4 regions of the Sporosarcina sp. FSL K6-1508 genome follow, and region 1 is predicted to be linked to each of the others. Evidence: riboswitches for the same ligand, from Rfam matches in the RefSeq annotation. Region 1 holds a riboswitch; each other region holds the start of a gene.

What was found. A riboswitch is a leader RNA that binds a small molecule or an ion and turns the genes downstream of it on or off. The one in region 1 is predicted to bind thiamine pyrophosphate.
Region 2: another riboswitch for thiamine pyrophosphate. It lies ahead of thiD (bifunctional hydroxymethylpyrimidine kinase/phosphomethylpyrimidine kinase); the one in region 1 lies ahead of MKZ11_RS06330 (thiamine phosphate synthase).
Region 3: another riboswitch for thiamine pyrophosphate. It lies ahead of MKZ11_RS10525 (acetylornithine deacetylase); the one in region 1 lies ahead of MKZ11_RS06330 (thiamine phosphate synthase).
Region 4: another riboswitch for thiamine pyrophosphate. It lies ahead of thiT (energy-coupled thiamine transporter ThiT); the one in region 1 lies ahead of MKZ11_RS06330 (thiamine phosphate synthase).

The regions. Positions count from the first base shown of each region.
Region 1 is NZ_JBBOXF010000001.1:1,298,998-1,303,045, forward strand. It holds gene MKZ11_RS06315 (thiazole synthase) at 1-61, opposite strand, end outside; gene thiS (sulfur carrier protein ThiS) at 58-264, opposite strand; gene thiO (glycine oxidase ThiO) at 248-1,327, opposite strand; gene MKZ11_RS06330 (thiamine phosphate synthase) at 1,311-1,916, opposite strand; TPP riboswitch at 2,211-2,319, opposite strand; gene MKZ11_RS06335 (YebC/PmpR family DNA-binding transcriptional regulator) at 2,393-3,112, opposite strand; gene MKZ11_RS06340 (phosphoribosylaminoimidazolesuccinocarboxamide synthase) at 3,410-4,048, shown strand, end outside.
Region 2 is NZ_JBBOXF010000001.1:1,094,855-1,098,902, forward strand. It holds gene MKZ11_RS05070 (2-aminoethylphosphonate--pyruvate transaminase) at 1-567, shown strand, start outside; gene phnX (phosphonoacetaldehyde hydrolase) at 564-1,397, shown strand; gene MKZ11_RS05080 (histidine phosphatase family protein) at 1,662-2,204, shown strand; TPP riboswitch at 2,551-2,656, shown strand; gene thiD (bifunctional hydroxymethylpyrimidine kinase/phosphomethylpyrimidine kinase) at 2,736-3,566, shown strand; gene thiE (thiamine phosphate synthase) at 3,559-4,048, shown strand, end outside.
Region 3 is NZ_JBBOXF010000001.1:2,089,796-2,093,843, reverse strand. It holds gene MKZ11_RS10530 (polysaccharide deacetylase family protein) at 1-257, shown strand, start outside; gene MKZ11_RS10525 (acetylornithine deacetylase) at 401-1,666, opposite strand; TPP riboswitch at 1,783-1,885, opposite strand; gene MKZ11_RS10520 (S-layer homology domain-containing protein) at 1,903-4,048, opposite strand, start outside.
Region 4 is NZ_JBBOXF010000001.1:1,570,470-1,574,517, reverse strand. It holds gene MKZ11_RS07705 (M3 family oligoendopeptidase) at 1-931, opposite strand, end outside; gene MKZ11_RS07700 (tryptophan-rich sensory protein) at 1,091-1,825, shown strand; gene thiT (energy-coupled thiamine transporter ThiT) at 1,867-2,424, opposite strand; TPP riboswitch at 2,504-2,606, opposite strand; gene MKZ11_RS07690 (hypothetical protein) at 2,717-3,055, shown strand; gene MKZ11_RS07685 (hypothetical protein) at 3,118-3,234, shown strand; gene map (type I methionyl aminopeptidase) at 3,341-4,048, shown strand, end outside.

The sequences.
Region 1 (4,048 bases):
TACCAGTTCCGAGAAGCAGTCTTGAGTTAAATGTTTTATTTCCGATGGTTAGCATAATTATCCTCCCCCTACAAAATGAATGATTTCAATTTGGTCCCGGTCGTTAATGGGTTTGTCATAGCCGTCTTTGGCAAGAATATCTCTATTCATTTCGATGATGACGATACGCTCCTCAAGTTCAAGATGCCTAAGTAATCCCTGTACACTTTCAACTTCAGCGGGCATCTCATACGGACTGCCATTCAGTTCAATTGTACGCTTCATGAAAAATCCCCCTTTGCGGATCGAATGCATTAATCCGTTCTAAATTCACTTCATTTCCGATGATCAAATCCCGAATTATACAAGCCGTTGCAGGTGCCAATAAAATACCGTTCCTAAAATGGCCCGCCGCAATATACATATTTTCTTTTCCAGGAATCCTCCCGATATAGGGGAAGTCATCAACCGTTTTAGGACGCAGCCCTGCCCATCTATTCACAACGGGCAGGCGAGAAAGGTCAGGTATGAATTGTTCTGCAATCTCATTCAGTGCAAGATTCCCGGCATAAGTTGTCTGCAAATCTGAAATCCCGTGTTCCATTGTCGCCCCGACGACTAGCGTTCCGTCTGGGCGGGGAATGATATAACAGCCTTTATGGAAAAGTGTATAAGGCAATTGCATGCTCATTGCATTAAGCTGCATACATTGACCTTTCACCGCCGTCATCTGCAATCTTGGCACAAGTCTTGCGCTCGCAGCCCCGCCCGCTAGAACTACATGATTTGCGGTTATAACGGATGAGTTAGTTTCAATGCGGTAGTTGCTGCCGTATTCTTCGATTTCATCCGCTTGGCTATGTTCTGAAACAGTCACACCCAACTTTTGGGCCATTCTGCAAAATGCCAGACATGTCTTTTCAGGATGAACATGGGCATCCTCTTCAAAAAGATAAGCTCCGTAAGCAGGGGGAGCGACATGGGGTATACGCTGGCCAACTTGTTCGGCTGAAAGATAATGAGCATCATGCCAACGTGAAAGCGTAATTCGCTCTTGATCGGAACGGGCAAATTGAATAATCCCGCCTGGTTTATAACCAATGGCTACGCCTGTATCTAGTTGGAAATCCTTGTATAGGGCTTGGCTTTCACGGGCGAATGAATAAAATGTGTCGTTCATGTATTCAGAGTGTGCACCGAGCATTCCGCCGGCTGCTTTAGTGGTACCTTGCGCAATTTCGTTTTGTTCAAGGAGATGGACAGATAAGCCTTCTTTCGCTAAATAGTAAGCAGTACTGCACCCGATAATTCCGCCGCCAATGACCGCAACGTCAACGTTGTGCGACATGGCTTGCCTCCTGATAGATCTTTGCGGCAGCTAGGGGATTATCGCTTTCAAAAATGGCTGACATTATCGAAATACCTGCAACACCAGCTTGTTGCAACTGGGAAAGGTGATAAGGTTTAATCCCCCCGATGGCGTAAATAGGAATGGGAAGTGCCTCAGTAATTCGAGAAAGTTCTTCCGACCCGCGCGGCGGCATGCCATCTTTGGAAGTTGTTGTGAATATATGCCCATAGAGAATCCAGTCAGCGCCGGCTTTATAGGCAGTTTCCGCTTCTTCGAAGGAATGAACGGATCTGCCGAATAAAATATCAGGATACTGGTTTTTGAGTAGCGCCAGAGGCACACTGTTTCCGGGAAGCTGAACCTTTTTTATCCCCATAATCGAAGCGATATCTGTTCGCCTATGGACGATGATTTTGGTTTTATCGAATCCTGCCGTTTGTAACATTTGAATTAAATCAATGATTTCTGCATCTACTTTCGATTTTTCACGTAAGATGATTGCGTCAATAAAGGGTTCGATTGTTAACAGTGTGTCTATTAATTGCTGGCTTGTCATCCGATCATTTGTTACGGCAATCACTTTCATCAAATTCCTCCTTTATTAAAAGATAAGATGTTTTTCGAGGTGGAATTATGGCTAGCTTCAGATGCCAGCCCCTCGGGTCATAAGTCGTTTTACTGCGAGGGCTGAAGAACGCCCTCTTCGTAAACCGTCTTATGCCTGTCGGAGGCCTACAGGATGTAGGTCATGCAGCTGTTGCCACAGGAGGTGGCGCACTTAAGCTGCGTTCCTTTGTAAAGGCGCCTTCCGCTTTTCAATACAAAAAGACCACTCTCCAGGTATGGAAAGTGGTCTGTCGATGGCGTTTGAATGCACAAAAAGGAAGACATGCCACTTCCCTACGCAGGTACGAACCTGTTCAGGTAATAAGGGTAGCGGAGTGGAACTCGTTTCTCAGTCCTTTAAAAGGATTCCCCTAATGGTCAAATAGATTATGAAGTTGTCAATCAATTAGTAGCATAGCATGTCAACGGAATGAATGAAAGGGTGAACAGTTTTAATCAATCGTCTAAGTGGACGTTATGATGTACTTGTTGAACATCTTCCAAATCATCGAGGACATCAATCATTTTTTCAAATTGAGCTTGTGCTTCCGGTGAAAGCGTCAAGTCATTTTGTGCAAGCATTGTTATTTCAGCGACATTAAATTCTGTAATTCCGGCATTTTTCAATACTTCTTGAACGGCATGGAACTGGTCTGGTTCAGCATAGATGATGACCGACTCTTCCTCATCGAGGATATCCCGCACTTCGACGTCTGCATCCATTAGAAGTTCGAGAACGTCGTCAGCTGACATACCTTCAAGTCCGATAACGGCAGTAGCATCAAACATATAAGATACAGATCCGCTTACGCCCATATTACCGCCATTTTTACCGAATGCGGCACGTACTTCTGATGCAGTACGGTTAACGTTGTTTGTCAGCGTATCGACAATAACCATTGAGCCATTTGGTCCGAAACCTTCATAACGCAGCTCATCAAAGTTTTCTTCTGAACCGCCTTTTGCTTTTTCAATTGCGCGGTCAATAATCGCTTTTGGTACACTGTATGTTTTTGCGCGTTCAACGACAAATTTCAGCGCTTGATTCAATTCAGGATCCGGCTCGCCTTGCTTCGCCACGACATAAATTTCACGTCCGAACTTTGCGTAAATACGGCTTGTATCGGCATCTCTTGACGCTTTCTTTTCTTTGATATTATTCCATTTACGGCCCATGAAGTTTCACTCTCTTTCGATAGAGCTTAGATTTACTAGAACAAGTATACAACAATTGTATGCAAGTAGACGAGTAGGAAATTCAAAAAAATGGGCTGATAGGTTGTAATGGGTGAAAGTTTTGCCTGTTGTCGTACAGTAATGTGAATCAGTCGTAGAGTTTAGCCCGGCTGTCGTACAGTTTTTGTTGTGATAGGAAGAACATTATCCGATATTTACGAATAACTCTTTTTCTTATGACGGTTCTCAATTATACTAAAGGTGAACGTTCATCCTACTATAGAAGGGAACAGACGCATGGAACTCATATATAAAGGGAAAACGAAAGACGTATATAAACTGGAGGGCAATAATGTCCTGCTGAAATTTAAAGATGATGTAACCGGAGAAGATGGGGTTTTCGATCCTGGCGCGAACACAGTCGGCTTATCGATTGAAGGTGCAGGGCAATCCGGACTTCGGATGACGAAATACTTCTTTGAAAAGATGGCGGATAAAGATATTCCCACTCATTATGTAGATGCTAATATTGATGAAGTAACGATGACAGTACGATCAGCAAAAGTGTTCGGCAAAGGCCTTGAAGTGATTTGCAGATACCGTGCGGTTGGAAGCTTCTTGCGTAGATACGGCGCATATTGTGAAGAAGGACAACCATTGGATGCCTTCGTAGAAGTCACGCTCAAAGACGATGACCGTAACGACCCGCCGATTAACAAGGATGGGCTTGCGCAACTTGGTCTATTGACGACAGATGAATACGTTACACTTGAAGCGTTGACGAAAGAAATTTCAGGCGTAGTTAGAGATGAACTTGCAGCAAAAGGTCTTGACCTGTATGATATTAAACTCGAGTTTGGACGCGACGCTGAAACAGGTAACATCATGCTAATCGACGAAATTTCGGGCGGTAATATGCGCGTCTATAAAGACGGT
Region 2 (4,048 bases), 200 kb from region 1:
AATGTAGCTGAGCTTGAAATTGATTATTTGATCAGCAGTGCAAATAAATGCATTCAAGGGGTCCCAGGGTTTGGTTTTGTCATCGCCAAACTTGAGAAGCTTGTTGTGTGTGAGGGCAATGCACGTAGTTTGTCGCTGGATTTATATGATCAGTGGAAAGGGATGGATCAGGATGGGAAATGGCGTTACACATCACCAACCCATGTAGTGGCTGCATTCGCAAAAGCATTGGAGGAATTAGTTGAAGAAGGCGGCATTCCAGCTAGATTTTCCCGTTATCAACATAATAATCGCTTGTTAAGAGAGCGATTTGAACAAGTGAATATCCATGCCTATATCTCAGTTGAAAAACAATCGCCCATTATTACAACCTTCCTTTTTCCAAATGAACAATTCGACTTTGAAGCGTTCTATTCGTTTATCAAAGACAGAGGTTATGTCATTTATCCAGGCAAGCTGACGGACGTAAATACTTTCCGCATTGGCAATATTGGTGAAATCTATGAGGAAGATATAGAGGGATTATGTGCTAGTGTGGAAGATTATATGAAAGTGGTGGCGATATGAATAAAATAGAGGGCGTTATAGTGGACTGGGCTGGAACAACAGTGGATTTCGGTTGTTTTGCACCTGTAAATGTGTTTGTTGATATTTTTAAAGACGCTGGTATTGACGTGACAATGGGAGAAGCAAGAGAGCCAATGGGGATGCTGAAAATTGATCATATCCGCGCTATGTTATCCATGTCTAGAATAGCTGTATTATGGGAAGAAAAGTATGGAAAGTCATTTAACGAACAAGATGTAGAAAAGTTATATGCGGAATTTGTACCTGCGTTGATGGCTTCATTATCAGCATATACGGATCCAATTCCTGGAGTTATAAAGGCAATTGACGTATTAAGAAATCGAGGATTGAAAATCGGATCGACAACGGGCTATACAACTACAATGATGGACGTCGTTGTTCCGAATGCGCTGGAAAAGGGGTATTCTCCAGATGTTTATATTACCCCTGATGATACAAATTCGATTGGAAGACCGTATCCTTATATGGTCTATCGGAATATGGAGCTGCTAAAACTATCGGCATCATGGAAGGTAGTAAAAGTAGGCGATACGATTTCAGATATTAAAGAGGGTGTCAACGCGGGTGTTTGGTCAGTTGGTGTCATTATTGGCAGCTCTGAAATGGGGCTGAGTTTAGAAGAATTTTCTAGCCTATCAGAAGCTGATAAAGAAACTGTGATTTCTAAAACGGAAGCTACATTTATGCAAAATGGCGCTGATTTTACGATTTCGACGATGCGGGAACTTCCGCAGCTTATAGATCAAATAAATAGTCTTATTTCGGATGGCAAGCGGCCAAATTCAAGAACAGCATTGGTGCTTGTATAGGCAGAGGAAATAACATGCGACGTTCATAACACGATCGACAGTCTATTAGTACGAAAAAATGCAGTAAATACTCTACTCTCAATTGAGACGGGAGTTTTACTGCTTTTTTTATGGTAATTTGCAGTTGGAAGTGGCGCTTGTAATTCCATGCGGAAGCTTGGTATTTTTAAAGTATCAGAAAACTGAGATGTTTTCTTTGAAGAATAAAAGGGGAATAGAGTGATAGGGATAACTACAATTATTTTGCGAAGGGGTGGAGCGTGTATGGAAAAAACAATATATATCGTGCGTCATTGCTCCGCAGAAGGACAGGCACCACACGCAGAATTGACCGCTGAAGGGATTTTACAGGCGGCGCAACTTGCGGAATACTTTGATGGTATCGAGGTGGATCGAATTATTACAAGTCCATTTTCACGTGCACGTCAAACGGGTTGGCCTTTAGCGGAAAGAAAAAATCTACATGTAGAAGTGGATAGTAGACTTGGAGAACGCGTACTGAGTTCAACTGAATTCAAAGACTGGTTGATAAAGCTGGAAGATACTTTTTTAGATCTTCATCTGAAATACGATGGTGGAGAGTCTTCACGAGAGGCAATGACGCGGGTCTGTGATGTGCTGGATGAGTTGGAAGAAGGTTCGCAAACCGTGCTTGTGACACATGGCAATTTAATGGCGTTGTTGTTGAGGTGTTATGACGAACGATTCGGCTTTGAGCAGTGGCAGGCACTGACGAATCCGGATGTGTATATGCTACGGATAAAGGATGAAGACTCTGAAGTAAAACGGGTGTGGGACTCCAAGTAAAAACAGGCCGATTGGATAGCGGCCTGTTTGTTGTATGAAAGTAGTTTTGTGTGAATCTCAACCCATTGCTAAACTAGTTGTAATGACCGCGGCGATAATAATGAGTGATCCGAAAAAACTGATCCACATGGATTTGTCAGGATTAGTAGGTCTGCTGTCAGTTTTGTGCATAAGTGGCGCCTTCTTTCAGTTTGGTATCTTTCACTATACTCTTCCCGGACTCTTAATGGAATAAACTATTTAAGGGTGATGGCTTGATTTTTTTACGATTAATTAATTGATATGGGGATCATCTTCAACGTTTCCGAGCGGGTTATGGTACACTTAACTCAAAGCTGAATATTTAAACAACCACTAGGGGAGCCTTTTTAAGGCTGAGACGTGCATGGATGCGCGGACCCTTGGAACCTGATCCGGATTATACCGGCGTAGGAAAGTGGGTACGCCCTTTATGAATTGTTAAATGGCTAGCCGCTTTCTAACGCCACCGGGAAGCGGCTTTTTAGTATAGGTAAAGGGGTGGCGAATCGGATGGTAGATGTGGCATTGACGATTGCGGGGTCTGACAGCGGCGGCGGGGCCGGAATACAAGCGGATTTAAAAACGTTCCAGGAATTAGGCGTTTTCGGTACATCGGCGCTGACCGCGGTAACGGCACAAAATACATTTGGTGTAACGGCAATTCAACCGCTTGAAACGGCTATGATTACAGCGCAAATACAGGCAGTTATGGAAGATTTCAATGTCAAAGCGATTAAAACGGGGATGTTATTTTCGGCGGAGATTATCCACGCAGTGGGAGATATGTTTCATTGGAGTGGAATTCCGCTTGTCATCGATCCTGTAATGATTGCGAAGGGGGGGGCATCGTTGCTGAAAGAGGAAGCAGTTGAAGCATTAAAGACGGTCCTCGTCCCTCTCGCAGCGATTGTGATGCCGAATATTCCTGAGGCAGAAGTGCTTGCCGACATGACAATAAAAACGGAGATAGACATAGAACAAGCGGCGAAACGTATACTGGCTTTGGGCGCAGAGGCGGTCCTCATTAAAGGGGGCCATCGGAAGGAAGCGTCCTATGCAGAGGATTTGTACATGGGGGCGGACGGAAAACGATTTTCGGTCCGCGCACCGTGGATTGATACGAAAGATACGCATGGAACAGGGTGTACGTATTCTGCGGCGCTTACGGCGTTTCTGGCAAACGGGGAAACTGCAGCGAATGCCGTTATCGAGGCAAAATGTTTCATCCATGCTGCGATTGAAGATGGACTTAAAATTGGCGGCGGCCATGGTCCGACGAATCACTGGGCTTATGGGCGCCGTACGACCAAAAGAATGGAAGGAGTTGTCGTAAATGGATAAGCAGACAGTGAACTTGTATTTCATCATGGGCACATTGAATTTGGCGGGACGCAATCCGCTGCATGTATTAGAAGAGGCACTAAAAGGCGGCGTAACGTGCTTCCAATTGCGCGAAAAAGGACCTGGGGCGTTAACGGGTAAAGAATTGAAAGCTTTCGCACTTGAATGTCAGCAATTATGTGAACAATATAGTGTTCCTTTCATCGTCAATGATGATATAGATCTTGCGATTGAAATAGGGGCGGATGGTATTCATATCGGACAGGAGGACGGATGCGTTTCGGCAGTGCGTAAGAAGGTTGGGCCGGAAATGCTGATTGGCGTTTCTACTCACAATGTAGCGGAAGCGATTGCGGCAGCTGATGCGGGGGCGGATTATATCGGTCTTGGACCAGTTTACGAGACACAGTCGAAAAGTGATACACAACCTGTTATTGGGATTGAAACGGTCAGTGAAGTGGTAACATTGCTGCCTGGCTTAC
Region 3 (4,048 bases), 790 kb from region 1:
TTCTTGTTGCTAATGAACTCGGTATGAAAACCATTCTTTGGACGGTCGACACGGTTGACTGGAAAAAGCCAGCGACAACGGAAATGGTAAATCGCGTTTTGACAGGTGTGGGAAATGGCTCAATGGTTCTTATGCATCCTACAAAACCCACGTCTGAGGGATTAAAATCGATGATAGATGGCATGAAAGACAAAGGATACCAACTAGGTACCGTTAGTGATTTAATGAGTGAAAAACGGATTGACGCGTTTGAATAAAGAGAAGTTTTAAATTGGAAAGTCTCATTAGTAACTAAAACGGAAAGTGTTCAAGCACTATTACTCAACGAACACTACACAGACTCTTCTATAAAAACGTCTTCCAGCAGATAGAACCGATGGAAGACGTTTTAGCGTTTCTCTTATTTTTTCATATTACACCATTCAATTATAAAGAGCATAAGCGTCTTGGTAAAAGTTAGTAACTCATCGATGCTTATCTTTTCATCGACAGAATGAGCTTCTTCCAACTTCCCGGGTCCATAGATAACTGTTGGAATTCCTGCCTCACCTAACCATCCCGCGTCTGTTACTGTTCTCGACATACCGATGACTACAGGACTTTTTTCGGTTTGCTCATGACAATCTGCAAGCAGTTGAACAGCTGCATGATCCGCGTTCATTTCCAGCGCCGGGAATATTTCTCCTCGCTCTTCAATCATCGATTTTCCGCCCCAGCGATATTGAATCGGATTTTCTCGCAGCCATGGATCCGCTTTGGCTACATGGTTAAGGTGATCTTCAATTTCATTCACCACAGATTGATACGTTTCATTCGGATAAAAGTGAACAGTGATCCAAAGTCGGCATTCATCCGCAACAAAAGCCGCATGTCTTCCACCTTCTATAACTGCCGGGTTGATAGTATTCATACCCGGTGCAAACCCCGGATACTGTTTTGTCACGGCCCAGTGACGTTCCAAGTCTTGCAGTCCAGCAATCACTTTCATCATCTTCTCGATCGCACTGGCCCCCTTGACGTTACCACCTGCATGGAGCATACTCATCCTCATCGCATCATGGAAAACTTCCTTACTTTTGATTGTTATCCAGCCGGTTATTACACCACCCTGACCATGAATTTGACGATCACTGCCATCTACTACAAGCGCGAAGTCTGCCGTATAGCCTTTTTCCATACACGAAAGTGTTCCAGCTTCTCCTGCTTCCTCCCCAATGACCGTCTGGATTTGCAAATCGCCTTTAAGTTCAACACCCAATTCCCTTACTAATTTAACGGCCATTAAAGTCGCCGCCACTGCACCTTTCATATCAGAAGTTCCCCGTCCATATGCAAAGCCATCTTTCGTCGTCAGATCAAAGACAGGCACAGTCCACTCTGTTTCATCCCCCACTTCCGCAACGTCTATATGACCATTAATGATTAAGCTATTATGCAGAGTGCCATCTGTTCCTTTTTTAATGCCTATAACATTTGGATCGCCAGAAAACACATCCCAACTAGCCGTTTCGAACTTCTCTTGTTCTAAAAAGTCTTGAATATACTTCTGCACGCCAGCTGTATTTCTTGCAGGCGGACTGACAGTTGGAAATCGGACCAGATCTCCAAGCAATCGCAACAACTCCTCTTGACGTTCATCAACCAAGCTACTGATTCTCTTTTCCATTTCACCCATCCATTCTTTATCTATATTTTACTTCAGTGAAACTGTAATGGAATAGAAAACAGCCGCCTTCCATAATTGGAAAGCGGCTGTTTTCTACATATATAAAGACAGTGATTGTAGGATTTCAGCTGCTTCCCTACGCTAGTATGAACTAGATCAGGTTCGAAGGGTTTACATGTATGATGCGTCTCAGCCTAAACGGCTCCCCTAGCAGTATCTATTTAATTAGTGTTTTTTTATAATGCGTCCGTTCGTTCTTCACCCTCTGGAAGATACTTCAATAAGTCGATATCACGTAAACCATTCTTTATTTTGGTTGTGTAGCCAAGCTTTTCATTCGATAAAAATGATGCTTTTGAAGCGATCATTTCTTCTAGCAAAGGCAAATACGTCGGATCAATATCTTTCCAAAGTTTGTACGAATTTAATAAATCCTCTAAAGTCAGATGCTTGTAATCATCGCCTTTATAATCACCCAGTGGAGAAATACGGTACCAAATATCGCCGCTATCACGAAGCCAATCATCTTTTTCCGCTACAATCGCTGTTTGAACAGCTCTAGCAGCATCTAAATATTTCTGATCATGGAACTCATTGTAGGCCATGAGTAAAATGTTCATACCGCCCAACACGTGATTCATAGAAGCATGCGTCGTCACTTCCTGTGCAATTGGGAAGTAATCTGAAATGTAATAGGATTTGTCATTCACAGGGATAACATTTCCTTTACTTTTTTGCGAAACAAGTAAGTCCGCATAATTACGTAGCGGTTCTTTCGCATTTTTGATTCCAAAATCGGCACCACTATTATAGTAGAACAACGCAATTTGCTCATTAAAACGTGTATCAATGAATGGAGCAGTAATGTCGTATAGATCTTTCAAATAGGTGCTTGTGACTTCTGTTTCCCAGTACTCTTTGTCGCCTTTGAAATTCTTCAAATTAACAAAGGAGTTGTAAATTAAGTTCTCAAAATAACGATCTTCTTGCTCATTATATAATACCAGCGCTCGATCTTCTTTTAATAGAAGCAAGTTTCTTCCATAGCCTTGCCCATTATCAGGCATTGGTTCTGTCGTTGTCGCCATTTTATTGAATGCACCACCCGCAGTATACCAATTATTACGTTTTTTATAATACTTGGCTGACTCCTGCATCCAGCTCTCCATATTCTCTTCATTTGCAAACAATTGACCATCCGCATTCATATACCATTGATCTACGATGTCATCGCCTTTTGAATTCAACGTATGAACGGATAGTAGAGTAGAGCCAACTTGGGCATACGATAATGCTTCTTTTTCACCTAGTAATTGACGCATGTAGCTGTAACCCTCATCCTCATACTCCAATGACAATTGCTTCGATAAATATGACTGTCCGACCATCCGCTCTTTCACTGACCCGTCTTGCTTTACAAAACGCAGTAAGCCTGTTGGATAGGACGTTGTGTCACTGCCAAAGACATCTTCTTCATTACGTTTAATCTTGTAGCGGTCATAACGGTTTAACTCAAATGAAGCAACTTCATTTTCTTTTTGAATAACATCAACCGTTACAGCAGATTCAGTAGGATTGTTAATTTTCGAAAACAAGAAGTAATCCCCATTATCAAAAGAACGCACCGTTAGCTCTATTATTGCACCTTGTTCTCCGACATTATATGTGTAAATATTATCTCGTGAAAACGTATTATCAATTCTCGTATGATTCGTGAAAAGGATATCCTCTGCTGATCTTAAGTAAATCGGATGTTCATCAAATGACACCTTCATTAAATGAACAGTAGAGGGAATTCGAATAAAATTAGGCGACAGCTTTAAATTAGTTAACGCATACTTTTTGATGGTTTCAATGTTACCATTTTCTACAAGTCCTTGATGCAGAACCACCGCAAAAGTAGCACGGTCGACCGTTGTTTCTGGATTGAACAGACCATTCTCTGTGCCTGGCATCGTTCCGTATTTGGGAACTATACCAACACTCCCTTTATCCAATGAAGTAAGGCTTGGCCAATCGATTAGTTCACTACCTTGCAAATTGAATGCGCGTATTAATGCCGACTCCATTTGCTGACGTGTTAGAGGTTCATCCATCCCAAGCGAATTGCTTGCCACGTCTTTGATTAAGGATTCATATCCCACTTTTGTAAAAGATTGTGCAGCCTCCCCAACAGTTATTGCTACGTCAGGTCGAAACTGCATATCGCCGTAACCCTTCATGATACCCATTTCTACAAGTTGCATAACTTCATTTTTCGCCCAGTGGCTATTTGGAATATCCGTAAACTTCACGACAGTCGTGATGTCTTCTGACTTAACAGCTTGACCTTCTGCCTCGTTAGCTGCTAATACAATCGTAGCTGACATTGGCAAAGCTACT
Region 4 (4,048 bases), 270 kb from region 1:
TCGATGCTGTTACTGGTGCATCAATATCATACCAGTTCATCTTTTCAGTACCTAGCATTCTCGCCTTCACCTTTAAGTATTCGACAAACGGCGCTTTATTTGCACCAATTGCTCCCCACATCGCATCAAGTGTTTCTTCACTCATCCGATTACGAAGAAGAGGTTCTTTTAATACCGAATTCCAGCCTCGTTTTTTGTAAACTTCCAGTCTAAAGCCAGCAATGTGATTTAAAGCCGATGCAAAGAAATCTTCTTTCCCTTCCCAAGCTTCTTCCAATGCCTCAAATGAGCTTTTTCGTACGTTTGCATCTTCATGTGAACTTAGGTTATTCGCCTGGCCTACAGAAAGTTCTTTTTGCTCCCCAGCCAATTCAATTTTTATTTTTATATCGCCGACGAGCATGTCGTATAACTGCCCCCAGCCATGATAGCCGTCGACGCTTAGTGAGGTAATTAAACTCTCTTCCTGTTCGGATAGTTTCAATTCGACTTCTTCACGCCACTCGTTCAGTACAAATGCAAACTCTTTGAGTTCGTCCGACTCGATTAACCCATTCCATGTATCCTCATCCGCTTTTGCAAGTGTTTGCCTAATTTTAAGCCCGACCGTAGAAAAGCGTGCCCCAAGTGCGCCCGTTTCACCTTGCAGTTGTAATGCTTTTTTATCTGTTGTATCTGCCGCAAGGAAACACCCGATAACAGCGCCTGCTTGCGACAGATTAAGTGCAACCTCTTTCAGGGATTCAATTAGAATTGACACTTCTTTTGCTACATCTGCTGACTTAGGAACTAGAAATGCAGATGCCGTTTCTTCTAATGAACTGAGACTTTCTTTCAGATTATCCAAGTGTGTTCGCAATTCTTGTGATCCACTTCCACCTTTAAAAAACACATCAAGATCCCACACTTCTGAATACATTTTTTGCGTCATTATAATTCCCCCTGATTCATTCTAAATTTTCCAAAAACACCTCTTGATTATAACATGAATATTCGGGAAGCGAAATATTACAATTGTGACGGAAGGTTCATACTTTCCTTCGCAGGTTCTCCCATTCCTCTGTATACTGTTCAGTAGGAGGATTTAAATATGTTTAGAATTATGATTATGATTTTTTCGCTCATTGCAGTTATCCTAGTCAATGCAGCTGCGAATATAATGCCTATCAACGGTAAAACAACTGGGGAAATTTCAAATAGCTTACCAGTGCTATTTACACCAGCAGGTTATGTATTTTCAATTTGGGCAGTTATTTACCTGCTTCTCGCTATCTGGTTGTATGGCTTCATGCGAAACAAAGCAACAGTTGAACATGCGTTATTTACCCGAAGAGCTGTCCTATTTGTGACCAGCTGCCTATTTAACATTGCTTGGATACTGCTCTGGCATTTTGGCTTTTTTGAATGGACGATTGTTGTCATTGTACTACTTCTCGTCACGCTATTGACCATTTACTTTACGTACTCTAAAAGAGATAATCATTTTTACGAAAGAGGTCCGATTGCTGTCTATCTTGGCTGGACTTTTGTCGCCACCATTGCAAACGTCAGCTATGTCCTGACGTTGCACGAGTGGTCTGGGTGGGGTCTAAGTGATCCTTTATGGACCGTTATCTACCTAACGTTTGCTACTGCGATTGCTCTTCATTTTTTGTACCATTATGCAGACATAGCATTCAACGCAGTTTTCATATGGGCATTTATTGGCATTGCAGTAAAAAATGGCGGAGATGAATTATTCGTTTCAGCTGCAGCCCTATTTCTCGCTGCCTCCATCGCAGCCTCTATTTTCTTTAGAAGAAGATCACTTACCTCTACAAAATAAAAAAATCGCCGTCCTCCAACAAAGGAGAAAACGGCGATTTTTTATTTACGCTCAAGAAGACGCGGTGCTGTAGTGAACAATAAAGACGTTACAATCGCTGCCAAAATAATTGCCGGTATCATGTAACTTGCATTATAAAGTAATGAATAAAGCCATACAGGCTGTCCTTCGGGTGCATAAGAAGCAAAGAATACGATTCCCCCGATAAAGTGGATTAGATATCGAAGAAAACCACCGATGACTGTTCCTATGACAATTGCAGTAACCATCGATCCTTTGTTACCTTTTGCTTTACTGCTTAACAGCCATGCTAGCGTAACACCAGCTACTCCGACGAGCGTATAAGCGACGAAATAATCGAGCGCCGCCTGTATAGGGTTTAATACAAATCCACCCATCAGAAGTTGCAATACACCTGATACGAACCCTGTCAGCATGCCGCCCATAATGCCCCAACGAAATGCCATGATGACAATCGGTAACATCGATAGTGTCACCGACCCACCCTGTGGCATTTTAAAACCAATCTGATCAAGTACAAATGAAATCGCACCTAAAATAGCTACCTCAAGTAAAAGTTGAAGTTTTTTCCGTTCCAATTTTATTCCTCCCCCTACCAGTTCAGCGTAGGATGTGGCCATAAAAAAAGACATCCCGGATAGATGGGACATCGAATATGTCAATTTCCATCCACATCCCTACGCAAGAATAATCTTACAGGTTCTAAGGGTCAGGACAACTTGTCCAATCTCAGCCAAAATAGGCACCCCTTGTGGTTCCAGTAATTCAGTTGTCCATTACATTGTATAAGATGGCCCCCCTTTAAGCAAGATGATTAATAAGGATGGAAAGTATCCGATATAGTAAAAGTACAATGGAGGGATATCTTTGATGAACAGTAAACTACTAGCTGCCTTATGCTATTTTAGCGTTTTTTTCGCCCCTTTACTTCTGCCTGTCATCGTTTATTTCGTTACGGACGACCGGGAAGTAAAAACCCACGCAAAACGCTCATTTGTTTCCCATCTTGTTCCTACCGTACTTCTTATTGCGGGATTAGTCATTTTTTCTTTTTCAATGTTTTCCTTTACGTACAGCATGGATGAGATGCCGAGCGGAAATTTCGGCTTTTGGCAACTAACTCCCCTTCTTTTCATGCTTGTCTACGGAATACTCTTATTGGCTATTCTTATTTGGAACGTATTTCAAGGCGTCAAAGTATTGAGATAAATGTTTACAAAACAGCCATTACGGGAAAAAGTAAGAAATGCTTTATCTAGGAGTGATTTCTGATGAAACTTGGCAGATTACTGAAAACCGCTATAAAATGGGCACCCGTCGTCTATCCGATTGTACGAAAAGTGATGTCGAAAAAAAAAGCGGCTGGTACTACAATTCCACGAAGATAAATTGAAAGCCTGCAAACATTTTTAAAGTTTGCAGGCATTTTTGTTCACCTCATTATGATATAGTATGGTATGAAAAAGAATGAACGGAAGAAAGGACTTGTGCATAATGATTGCAAAAACTGAGCAAGAAATTGAAGCGTTAAAAAAAATCGGCAAAATTGTTGCTGAAATCAGGGAAGCGATGAAAGAAGCAACCGTCCCCGGTAAAACGACGAAAGAAATCGATGATATTGGAGGACGCCTATTCGAAGAGAAAGGTGCAATCTCGGGACCCATCGCAGAGTATGATTTTCCTGGCTTTACATGCATCAGCGTTAACAGTGAAGTTGCCCACGGTATGCCTGGTTCACGCATCATAGAAGACGGAGATCTTGTTAATATTGACGTCTCTGGTTCCTACAATGGTTATTTTGCTGACACAGGCATTTCATTTGTCGTTGGTACACCCGATGACAAGAAACAGCAATTATGCGATGTGGCTAAAAGTGCTTTTGAACGTGCAATGACAAAAGTTAAAGCAGGTTCTAGCTTAAATCAAATCGGTAAAGCAGTTGAACGCGAAGCAAAAGAACATGGCTTAAAAGTCATCAAAAACTTGACTGGCCACGGTATCGGTAAAGCGTTGCACGAAGAACCTTCGCATGTACTCAACTATTATGACGCTTGGGATAAGACGCTTTTAAAAGAAGGAATGGTTCTCGCAGTTGAACCTTTTATCTCTGAAAAAGCGGAGCATATTATCGAATCAGGAGATGGTTGGACGTTCATTACACCGGACAAATCCCTCGTAGCTCAAATCGAGCATACAATCATC